DNA from 2 places in the Micromonospora sp. NPDC050397 genome. Region 2 is predicted to be linked to the other one. Evidence: predicted binding sites of a transcription regulator. Region 2 holds the regulator's gene; the other holds the start of a gene.
What was found. Region 2 encodes HspR, which represses chaperone genes until heat shock. Its sites were predicted from a motif close to TTGAGTNNNNNNNACTCAA; they were not measured.
Positions count from the first base shown of each region.

Region 1: the regulator HspR is predicted to act here: its motif matches at 3,022-3,040, upstream of lon (endopeptidase La).

Region 1 covers NZ_JBJDPS010000007.1:187,759-192,878, forward strand. Annotated here, with positions in the region: gene ACI2K4_RS23985 (hypothetical protein) at 1-72, opposite strand, end outside; gene ACI2K4_RS23990 (Rieske 2Fe-2S domain-containing protein) at 69-1,127, opposite strand; gene ACI2K4_RS23995 (ABC transporter substrate-binding protein) at 1,193-2,155, opposite strand; gene ACI2K4_RS24000 (excalibur calcium-binding domain-containing protein) at 2,279-2,887, opposite strand; gene lon (endopeptidase La) at 3,063-5,120, shown strand, end outside.
Region 2 covers NZ_JBJDPS010000005.1:314,398-319,517, forward strand. Annotated here, with positions in the region: gene dnaK (molecular chaperone DnaK) at 1-838, shown strand, start outside; gene ACI2K4_RS20280 (nucleotide exchange factor GrpE) at 1,002-1,892, shown strand; gene dnaJ (molecular chaperone DnaJ) at 1,986-3,185, shown strand; gene ACI2K4_RS20290 (heat shock protein transcriptional repressor HspR) at 3,212-3,652, shown strand; gene ACI2K4_RS20295 (hypothetical protein) at 3,860-4,867, shown strand; gene ACI2K4_RS20300 (hypothetical protein) at 4,894-5,120, opposite strand, start outside.

The DNA of each region.
Region 1 (5,120 bases), on a different contig from region 2:
CCGGTCCGAGCCGGGCAGCCAGACGATGCGGTACACGCCGGTGCCGGTGAGCCTGCGCGGCTCGGTGGTCATCGCGCCGCTGCCCGCGCCTGCGGCGCGCTCGCCTCGGCCATCCGCTTCAGGATGCGCCGGGCGGCCAGCCCGCCGGTGTCGATGTTGATGCTCAGTTCCTGGTAACCGGCCGGTTCGGTGGCGATGACCTGTTCGAGCTTGTTCAGCGCGGTGACGTCCTGCAACACCACGGTCCGGTTGCTGGTCCCGAGGAAGTCGGACACCTCCTGGTCGTCCAGGGCGAAGTCGCGGGCGACGGCCCAGAAGTCGTGGGTGCTCGTCGCGGTCTCCGGGGTGATCGCGTAGACCACCTCGACGTGAAAGGCGTTCTCGTCGCTGCCGTCCGGCTCGGGGTAGACACCGACCGGTGCGATCCGGCTGTGCAGCAGGTAGAGGCAGGGCGGGTGGTACTCGATGTCCTGCCAGCGCACGATCCGCCCCTCGATCCCGGTCGAGCGGGAGTAGAACGGCGGGCACTCGGCGTCGTCCATGTGCCGGCTGACGTACACGATGTTCTTTTCCTCGTCGACCTCCGTGGTGATCGGCGTGTTCGCCACCTCGGGAGTGCCGATGTAACCACCGTGCAGGTAGGTCTCGTGGGAGAGGTCGAGCAGATTGTCGACCAGCAGGTCGTACCTGGCGGCGAGCGGCTCCATCCCGTAGACCGTGGTGTAGCCCTCCATCCGCAACCACGGCGCGCGGGGGATCAGCGACTCGTCGGCCAGCGCCGTCTCACCGATCCAGACCCAGACGAAGGAGTCCTGCTCCTTCACCGGGTAGGCGCCCAGCCTGGCGGTACGCGGAATCCGGGTCTGCCCCGGCACCGCCACGCAGACCCCGTCGGGGCCGTAGGTGAAGCCGTGGTAACCGCAGACCACGGTGTCGCCGACGAGGTGGCTGGGAGGCTGGGAGAGCGGGAACCTGCGGTGTACGCAGCGGTCGCTCATCGCGACCACCGCCCCGGCCTCGGTGCGCCAGAACAGGATCGACTCGCCGCAGACCGTACGGCTGAACAGGTCCCGCCCGATCTCGGTGCCGTACGCCGCGACGTACCACTGGTTCCTGACGAACTCCATCTCCGGTCTCCTTCCCGGTGGTCCCCGCCGCGCCCACGCGCGACGGGGAGGACGTCCGTTCCGGGTTACTGGAAGAGCGCGCTCACCTGCGGCGGCTTGGTGACCAGCCCGTCGCGCTCGGCCATGTCGGCGAGCGCCTGTACGGACTCCCGGTTCACCTGGGCCGGAAACGCGGGCAGCGTGAGGGTGGGGATGATCTCGGCGCCGATCGAGGTGTAGGTGGAGAGGATCTGGCGGGTCTCGTCCGGGTGCGAGGCGGCGTACGCCTGCGCCTCCACCATCGCCTCGGTGAACGCCCGGACCAGTTCCGGATCCGACTTGAGCATCTGGTCGGCGGTGAAGTAGGTGGCCACCGAGAGGTTCGGGGTGGCCTCCGCGTAGGCCGAGGCGATGTCCCGGGCCTTCTGGTTGCGCGCGATGGTGAGGAAGGGCTCGACGACAAAGGCCGCGTCGACCCGTCCGTTCGCCACGGCGGCCGGCATGTCCGGGAACGGCAGCTCGACGAACTTGACCGACCGGGGGTCGCCGCCGGCCTTGCGGACCGCCTCGCGTACGACCGTGTCGCTGATGTTGTTCAACGTGTTGATGGCGACGGACTTGCCGGACAGGTCGGCGCTCGACTTGATCGGGCTGGCCTCGGGAACGACCACCCCGGCGAAGTCCTTGCCCGGTACGCCGGTCGAGGCGGAGCCCGGTGCCACGATCTTCAGCGGCAGACCACGGGTCTGGGCGAGCAGGAGCGAGGTGTTGTTGCTGAAGCCGAAGTGGAACTGTCCGGAGAGGACGGCCGGCACGATGGCCGCGCCGCCCTGGGCCAGCTCGAGCTTGACCTCGAGCTTGCGCTGGGCGAAGAATCCCTTCTGGACACCGAGGTAGATGGGCGCCACGTCCAGAATCGGAATCACCCCGACGGTGATCTTTCTGTTCTCGTCGGTGCTGCGGCTCTCGGCGCTCTCGCCGTCCCCACCGCCGCACGCGGTGAGCAGCAGCGCTGTGGCCAGCAGGACGGCAAGTCTGGTGCGCATCATCGTGCTCCCGATCTGGCCGCCGCGGTAGCGCCCGGCCATCCCCGTGTGAATCGTGAGGGCAGAATCCTCTATGGACCCTAGAGTCCGTCCGGTCGGCCGGTCAACAAATGGCCGTTCGGTGCGCTAGTCCTTCTTGTTGTCACAGGCGACACCGTCGCCGTCCTTGTCCAGCTTCGCCGAGTAGCCCGGATCGCCGGTGCGCAGCGGGGTGACGCCGGCTCTGCGTGCCTGGTTGCAGTTCTTGTACGTGACCCCTTCGGTCGGCACCGGTCGAAGGGTCGGCGAGACGCCGGGCTGTCCGGTCGGCGCGACCCGGGTGGAAGGCGCGGGCACCGGCTCGCGGTCCTCGCTGTCGACCGGCGCCTGCCGGGCCGGCTCGGGCGGCGTCGACCTGCTCGGCGGCCGGGGTGTCGGCGGTGCCGGTGGCTCGACCCGTGCCGGCACCGCGTCGTCGGGGGAGAGCGCGGTCGCCGGCGGGGTCTGGTCGGCGAAGACCGCGCTCAGGGTTGCCGCGCCGATCCCGAGGGTCAGCACCAGCAGCAGGGTGAGCAGCCAGAACCGTCGCCGGTTGACGGCTGTGCGGGAATTCGGGACCACGGCCGGCGGAGTCGTCGGCGGAGCTGACGGCGGCCGTGGGATCGGCGACCGGTATCGCCCGGCGGCCTGGTTGCCCCGACCGTAGACGTGGGCGCGGGGCTCCTGCCGCTGGTTGTCGAGGGGCGGCTGGCTCACGACAGCACAGGCTACAGGTGCGCCCAGCGAAGCCCGCCGATGCGCCCCCCGATCCCGGGTAGTGTCGTGTCGGTGGCGCAGGGCCCGGGGTGTGGCCTGCGTCACAAGGCGGAACACAGGGCACCGTTTGTTACTTGAGTCGTACAGGCTCAACTCAAACGATGGCAGGTGTTCGATGGCAACTCTTCCGGTTCTGCCCCTGACCGACGCAGTCCTGCTGCCCGGGATGGTCATCCCGGTGACCCTCGACCCGAGCACCCAGGCTGCCGTCGACGCCGCACGCGCGGCGGGTGACAAGAAGGTACTTGCGGTGCCCCGGGTTGACGGGGAATACGGCTCCATGGGCGTTGTCGCCCTGATCGAGAAGGTTGGTCGGCTGCCCAGCGGCGAGCCGGCCGCCGTGGTCCGTGGCATCACCCGGGCCCGGATCGGCTCCGGCGTGCCCGGACCCGGCGCCGCGCTCTGGGTCGAGGCGACCGAACTCGACGAGCCCACGCCGAACGGCAAGGCCAAGGAACTCGCTCGCGAGTACAAGGCCCTGGCCACCTCGCTGCTCCAGGAGCGCGGGGCGTGGCAGGTCATCGACGCCCTAGAGCGGATGACCGACCTCGGCGAGCTGGCCGACTCGGCCGGCTACGCACCGTGGCTCAGCCTGACCCAGAAGATCGAACTGCTCACCGCGCCGGACGTGACGACCCGACTCGAACTGCTCGTCGGCTGGGTCCGTGACCACCTCGCCGAGCAGGAGGTCACCGAGCGGATCAACTCGGACGTGCGCGAGGGGCTGGAGAAGTCCCAGCGCGAGTTCCTGCTCCGCCAGCAGCTCGCCGCGATCCGCAAGGAACTGGGCGAGGACGAGCCGGACGGCTCGGCCGACTACCGGTCCCGGGTCGAGGCCGCGGACCTGCCCGAGAAGGTACGCGAAGCGGCCATCCGCGAGGTCGGACGGCTGGAGCGGGCCAGTGACGCCTCCCCGGAGGCGGGCTGGATCCGTACCTGGCTCGACACGGTGCTGGAGATGCCGTGGACCACGCGTACCGAGGACAACACCGACCTGGCCGCGGCCCGTGAGGTGCTCGACACCGACCACGCCGGCCTGACCGACGTCAAGGACCGGATTCTGGAGTACCTGGCCGTACGGAACCGTCGGGCCGCCCGCAACCTCCAGGTGGTCGGCGGACGTGGCTCGGGCGCGGTGCTCGCCCTCGCCGGTCCTCCCGGGGTGGGCAAGACCAGCCTCGGCGAGTCGGTCGCACGGGCGCTCGGCCGCAAGTTCGTCCGGGTGTCGCTCGGCGGCGTACGTGACGAGGCCGAGATCCGGGGCCACCGGCGTACCTACGTCGGCGCCCTGCCCGGCCGGATCGTGCGGGCGCTGCGCGAGGCGGGCTCGATGAACCCGGTGGTGCTGCTCGACGAGGTGGACAAGATCTCCGCCGGCTACGCCGGTGACCCGGCGGCGGCCCTGCTGGAGGTCCTCGACCCGGCGCAGAACCACACCTTCCGGGACCACTACCTGGAGGTCGACCTCGACCTCTCGGACGTGCTCTTCCTGGCCACCGCCAACGTGGTCGACACCATCCCCGGCCCGCTGCTGGACCGGATGGAACTGGTCACGCTGGACGGCTACACCGAGGAGGAGAAGGTCGCCATCGCCCGGGACCACCTGCTGCCCCGGCAGCTCGAACGGGCCGGTCTGACCACCGAGGAGTTCAGCGTCAGCGACGAGGCCCTGGGCCAGATCGCGGCCGAGTACACCCGCGAGGCGGGCGTACGGCAGCTCGAGCGGTCTCTGGCCCGGGTCCTGCGCAAGGTCGCGGTCGCGCTGGCCACCAGCGACGAACCGGTACGCGTCGACACCGACAACCTCAAGACCTACCTGGGACGGCCCCGGTTCACCCCGGAGTCGGCCGAGCGCACCGCCGTCCCCGGCGTGGCGACCGGCCTGGCTGTCACCGGAGCCGGTGGTGACGTGCTCTTCATCGAGGCGACCAGCATGGAGGGCGAGCCGGGGCTGACCCTGACCGGCCAGCTCGGCGACGTGATGAAGGAGTCGGCGCAGATCGCCCTGTCGTACCTGCGCTCGAACGGCCGCAAGTTCGGGCTCGACCCGAACGCGCTGGCCGGACGCCGGATCCACCTGCACGTACCGGCGGGCGCGGTGCCCAAGGACGGCCCCAGTGCCGGCATCACCATGGTCACCGCGTTGGCTTCGCTCGCCTCCGGGCGGCCGGTC
Region 2 (5,120 bases):
CGGCGCCGCGCTCCAGGCCGGTGTGCTCAAGGGCGAGGTCAAGGACATCCTGCTGCTCGACGTGACCCCGCTGAGCCTGGGCATCGAGACCAAGGGTGGCATCTTCACCAAGCTGATCGAGCGCAACACCGCCATCCCGACCAAGCGGTCCGAGGTCTTCACCACGGCGGACGACAACCAGCCGTCGGTGCTGATCCAGGTCTTCCAGGGTGAGCGTGAGATCGCGTCCTACAACAAGAAGCTCGGCACCTTCGAGCTGACCGGGCTCCCGCCGGCGCCGCGCGGCGTGCCGCAGGTCGAGGTCACCTTCGACATCGACGCCAACGGCATCGTCCACGTCAACGCGAAGGACCTGGGCACCGGCAAGGAGCAGTCGATGACGATCACCGGCGGCTCGGCGCTGCCGAAGGACGACATCGAGCGGATGATGCGCGACGCGCAGGACCACGCCGACGAGGACAAGCGTCGCCGCGAGGAGGCGGAGACCCGCAACGTCGCCGAGCAGCTCCAGTGGCAGACCGAGAAGTTCCTGGCCGAGAGCGGCGACAAGCTCCCGGCGGAGTCCCGTGACCAGATCAGCGAGGCCCTGGGCGACCTGCGCAGCGCGCTGGGTGGCACCGATCTGGAAGCGGTCAAGTCGGCGCACGAGAAGCTGGCCACGGTCTCCCAGCAGGCCGGTTCACTGCTCTACTCCCAGCAGGCGGAGCAGGGCGAGCAGCCGGGCGGGGCGGGCGCGGGCGCTGGCGCGACCGGTGCCGGCCCGACCGGCAAGCCGGCCGGCGGCCCGGACGACGTGGTGGACGCGGAGATCGTCGACGAAGACGACAACAAGAAGTGATTCGTCGCCACCACTCCGGCCCGGTCGCCCTCGGGCGGCCGGACCGGGGCGACCGGCCCCGAACCCGTCCGGTTCGGGGTGGTCGCGTGGCCGGACAGCGCAGGGGAACCGGCCGGCGGGGTCCCGTGGACCGTAGCCCGGCCGAGCGGAGCGAGGAGAAGCCATGACGGAGAAGCCACAAGCCGCCGACCCGGAGACCACCGGGGCGGCGCCGGGTGGCTCCGGCCCGGATGGGGTGCAGGCCGGCGAGCGGGTCGTCATCCGGGACAATCGGAAGATCACCCGGCCGGACGGCGACCCGGCGGGCGCTGCGGCCGAGAGCGACGCTGCGGTCAAGAGCGACGCGGTCGAGAGCGATGCCGACGAGCCGGTGGATGCCGGCAAGTCGACCGCCGAGGCCGAGCCGGGCGACCCGGACGACGCCGAGCCGGCGGGCGAGTCGGACCGGTCGGACACCCCGATCCTGGACGAGCTGGTGGAGGAGGCCGAGGTCGAGGTCGAACTCGCCGACGGCAAGGCTCGCGGGCCCAAGCTCGACCAGCCGGCCGGGCCCGAGGGTGCGGTGGTGGACGCACCGGCCAAGCCGGTCAGCGGCGCACCGGGTGAGGTCGGCACGTTCGGCGCCGAGCTGGAGGCGCTCCGCGCCGACCTCGACGAGCGGACCAAGGACCTCCAGCGGGTGTCGGCGGAGTACGCCAACTACCGCAAGCGGGTCGACCGGGACCGGGGGGTGGCGGCCGAACAGACCATGGGTTCGGTGCTGACGGCGCTGCTGCCGGTACTCGACGATCTCGACCGGGCACGCGAGCACGGCGACCTGGTCGGGCCCTTCGGCAGCGTCGCCGAACAGCTCAACGCCGTGTTGACCAGGTTCGGCCTGACCGCCTTCGGGGAGAAGGGCGACCCGTTCGACCCGACCCGGCACGAGGCCGTGGCGCACCAGACGTCGGCCGAGGTCACCGAGCCGACCTGCGTCGAGGTGATGCGTCGGGGTTACCAGCTCGGGGAACGGCTGTTGCGGCCCGCACTGGTGGCCGTCGCCGACCCGGAGTAGTCGAGTTCGACTGTCATGATCGGGGCGTGCCGGGACCGCTGTGGCGGACGCGGTACGCCCTGATCACGGCAGCAGGAAGGGGGTGGACGACTGATGAGTTCCAAGGACTGGCTGGAGAAGGACTTCTACGCCGTACTCGGTGTGGGCAAGTCCGCCTCCTCCGACGAGATCAAGAAGGTCTACCGGAAGCTGGCCCGGGAGTCGCACCCGGACCACAACCCCGGTGACCCGCAGGCCGAGGAGCGGTTCAAGGCCGTTTCGGAGGCGTACCACGTCCTCTCCGACGAGCGTAAGCGCCGAGAGTACGACGAGATGCGCTCCCTGTTCGGCTCCGGCGCGTTCCGGCGCAACGCCCGTGCCGGTGGTCAGCCGGGACCGGGCGGCTACCCGTTCGACGTCTCCGACCTGTTCGGCAACGCCGCACAGGGGGCCGGTGCCGGCGACCGGCGGTTCGGCGGGGCCGGCTTCTCCGATCTGTTCAGCTCGATCTTCTCCGGCGGTGGTGGTGCCGGGACGGCGCAACGTCGCGGTCCGGCCCGTGGTCGTGACGTCGAGGCCGAGGTGGCGCTCGACTTCAACGACGCCGTACGCGGGGTCACCCTGCCGCTGACGCTGCGCGCGCCGGGCGTCTGCGACACCTGCCACGGTGACGGTGCCAAGCCGGGCACCCAGCCGCGTGCCTGCCCGCAGTGCCACGGCGCCGGGGTGGTGACCCGCAACCAGGGCTCGTTCAGCTTCTCCGAGCCGTGCCGCGAGTGCCAGGGCGTCGGCACGGTGGTGGAGGAGAAGTGCCCGGAGTGCCAGGGCACCGGTGGGGTGACCAAGACCCGGACGCTCAACGTACGGTTCCCGGCCGGGGTCGGCGACGGCCAGCGGATCCGGCTCGCCGGTCGAGGTGAGCCGGGCGAGCGCGGCGGTTCCGCCGGCGACCTGTACGTGCTGGTCAAGGTCCGCGACGACGACCTTTTCGGGCGCAGTGGTGACGACCTCACCCTGACCGTGCCGATCACCTTCGCCGAGGCGGTGCTCGGGACCGACCTGAAACTGCCGACCCTGGACGGCGCGGTGACCCTCCGGGTGCCGCCCGGTACGCCCAACGGGCGGATCCTACGGGCGCGCGGCAAGGGCGTGCTGCGGCGCGACGGACAGCAGGGTGACCTGCTGGTGACCGTCGAGGTGGCGGTGCCGTCGCAGCTCTCCACCGAGGCCCGCGAGGCACTCGAGTTGTTCGCCAAGCAGAGCCCGCCCGCCGGGCGGGAACATCTCGACGCCCGGGTGCGTCGGGATAGTTAGTGGTGAGTGAGCGGAGGTGAGTGGCGATGGCTGAAGAGATCATCATCTCGGTCGAGCAGTCGTCCGATGCCAAGGTGCTGATGATTTCGGTGGCGGCCCGGATGGCGGGGATGCACCCACAGACCCTCCGCCAGTACGACCGGATGGGCCTGGTGCAGCCGGGACGGGCGGCCGGCGGCGGGCGCCGCTACAGCGCCCGCGACGTGGCCCTGTTGCGTGAGGTGCAGCGGCTCAGCCAGGACGACGGGGTCAACCTCGCCGGGATCAAGCGCATCATCGGCCTGGAGCAGCTCGTGGACGAGTTGCAGCAGCGGATGGCGCAGCTTGAGAACGAGCTGGAGCACGCGTACCGGCGGGTTGCCGAGTTGGAGACGGCCGCGGCCAGCGGTCCGTTCCCGCGCCGCGACCTGGTGCCGACCAACCAGGTCTCGACCGCCCTGGTCGTGTGGCGCCCGCGTCGGTCCTGACCTGCGGCTGTGAGCCGTTCCGGACCTCCGGCTGTGAGCCGTCCCCGACCTGCTCTCGAAGAGCTGAACGCCCCGCATTCCCGCCCGGGAGCGCGGGGCGTTGGCCTAGTTTGGGGGTGCCGGTCCGGGCCGGGCTCCACGGGGGGTCCCGGCCCGGACCGCATCGGCCTTAACCGGTCGTCCGGCGTTCCGTACTAGGGTCCATGCGTGATCTTGCGATTCGGCGCCCCGGCTCAGGTCCGGGTGGTCGCCGTCCTGGTCGGCGTACTGCTGGCGGTGCTCTCGCTGACGGGCTGCGGTGGTCGAGGCGGAGGCGAAGCCGCCGCCGGGTCGTCGACGCCCACGGGTACGCGGGGCGCTCCCAGCCCGATCCCGGAGCCCGACGCGGGGCTGGGACGGGCCCCCGCCGGGGCGAGCGCCTCCGCCACCGGGTCGGCCGGGTGCCGGCCCGCCAACGGTTGGGACTGCGCCTGGCAGGGCCGGTTCACCGCCGTGTCCGCGCTGGTAGATAAGAAGCCGGGCCAGCTCGGGGTGGAGGTTCGGGATCGCCGGACCGGCGCGGTGTTCCGGATCGGGGCGACCGATCACCGCTACTGGACCGGGTCGACCATCAAGCTGGCGATGATCACCACCGTGTTGGAGCGTGCCCGTTCCGGCCAGGTGACGCTCAGCGACGCCGATCGGCGCAACATCGCGGACATGCTGTCGTTCTCGTCGGACGACGCGGCCGACGAGATCTGGACGAAGTACGGCCGGGACGGCATGGTCGCGGGTTTCGGCAGCAAGTACGGGATGTCGAAGCTCGCCTTCGCCGGCTCCGCCCGCTACTGGGGGTTCATGAAGTGCACGCCGACCGACCTGGCGGCCCTGATGACGTACGCGTTGGGCAAGCTCGGCCCGGAGGACCGGTCGTACCTGGTGGGGGCGATGCGGCAGACCGATTCGATCCAGCACTGGGGCGTCTGGGCCGCCGGTGCGGCCCAGCGGCCGGGCAACAAGAACGGCTGGTCGGTCGAGCGGGACGGCGGCCGGGACCACTGGCTCACCAGCTCCGTCGGCTTCGCCGGACCGGACGAGCGTTACGTCGTGGCGATGATGTACGACATGCCGCCGGGAAAGGACTCCCTGAACCTCGGCGCGCAGACGCTGAGCGACATCGCGGCGCTGTTGTTCGGGGCGAAGACCCCGGCCCAGATCGTCGTACGTCCGAGCTGAGCGCTCCTCGCCCGCCCGGCCCGCCGTCAGCCGAGGCGGCGGCCCTGACGGACCAGGCCGCCCTCGCACCAGTCGTGGTAGTTGAACAGCTCCGGCTTCGCCATCAGCACCCGGCTGTTGTGCGCCCAGATCATCATCTGCTCGTCGCCCTGCTGCTCGGCCTGCTCGACGAGCTTGCGCAGGCGCCGCTTCGGGTGGGCCCGGAACTTCGTCCGGATCCCGTCGGCGGCGTAGATGTAGAGGCAGTGCAGGG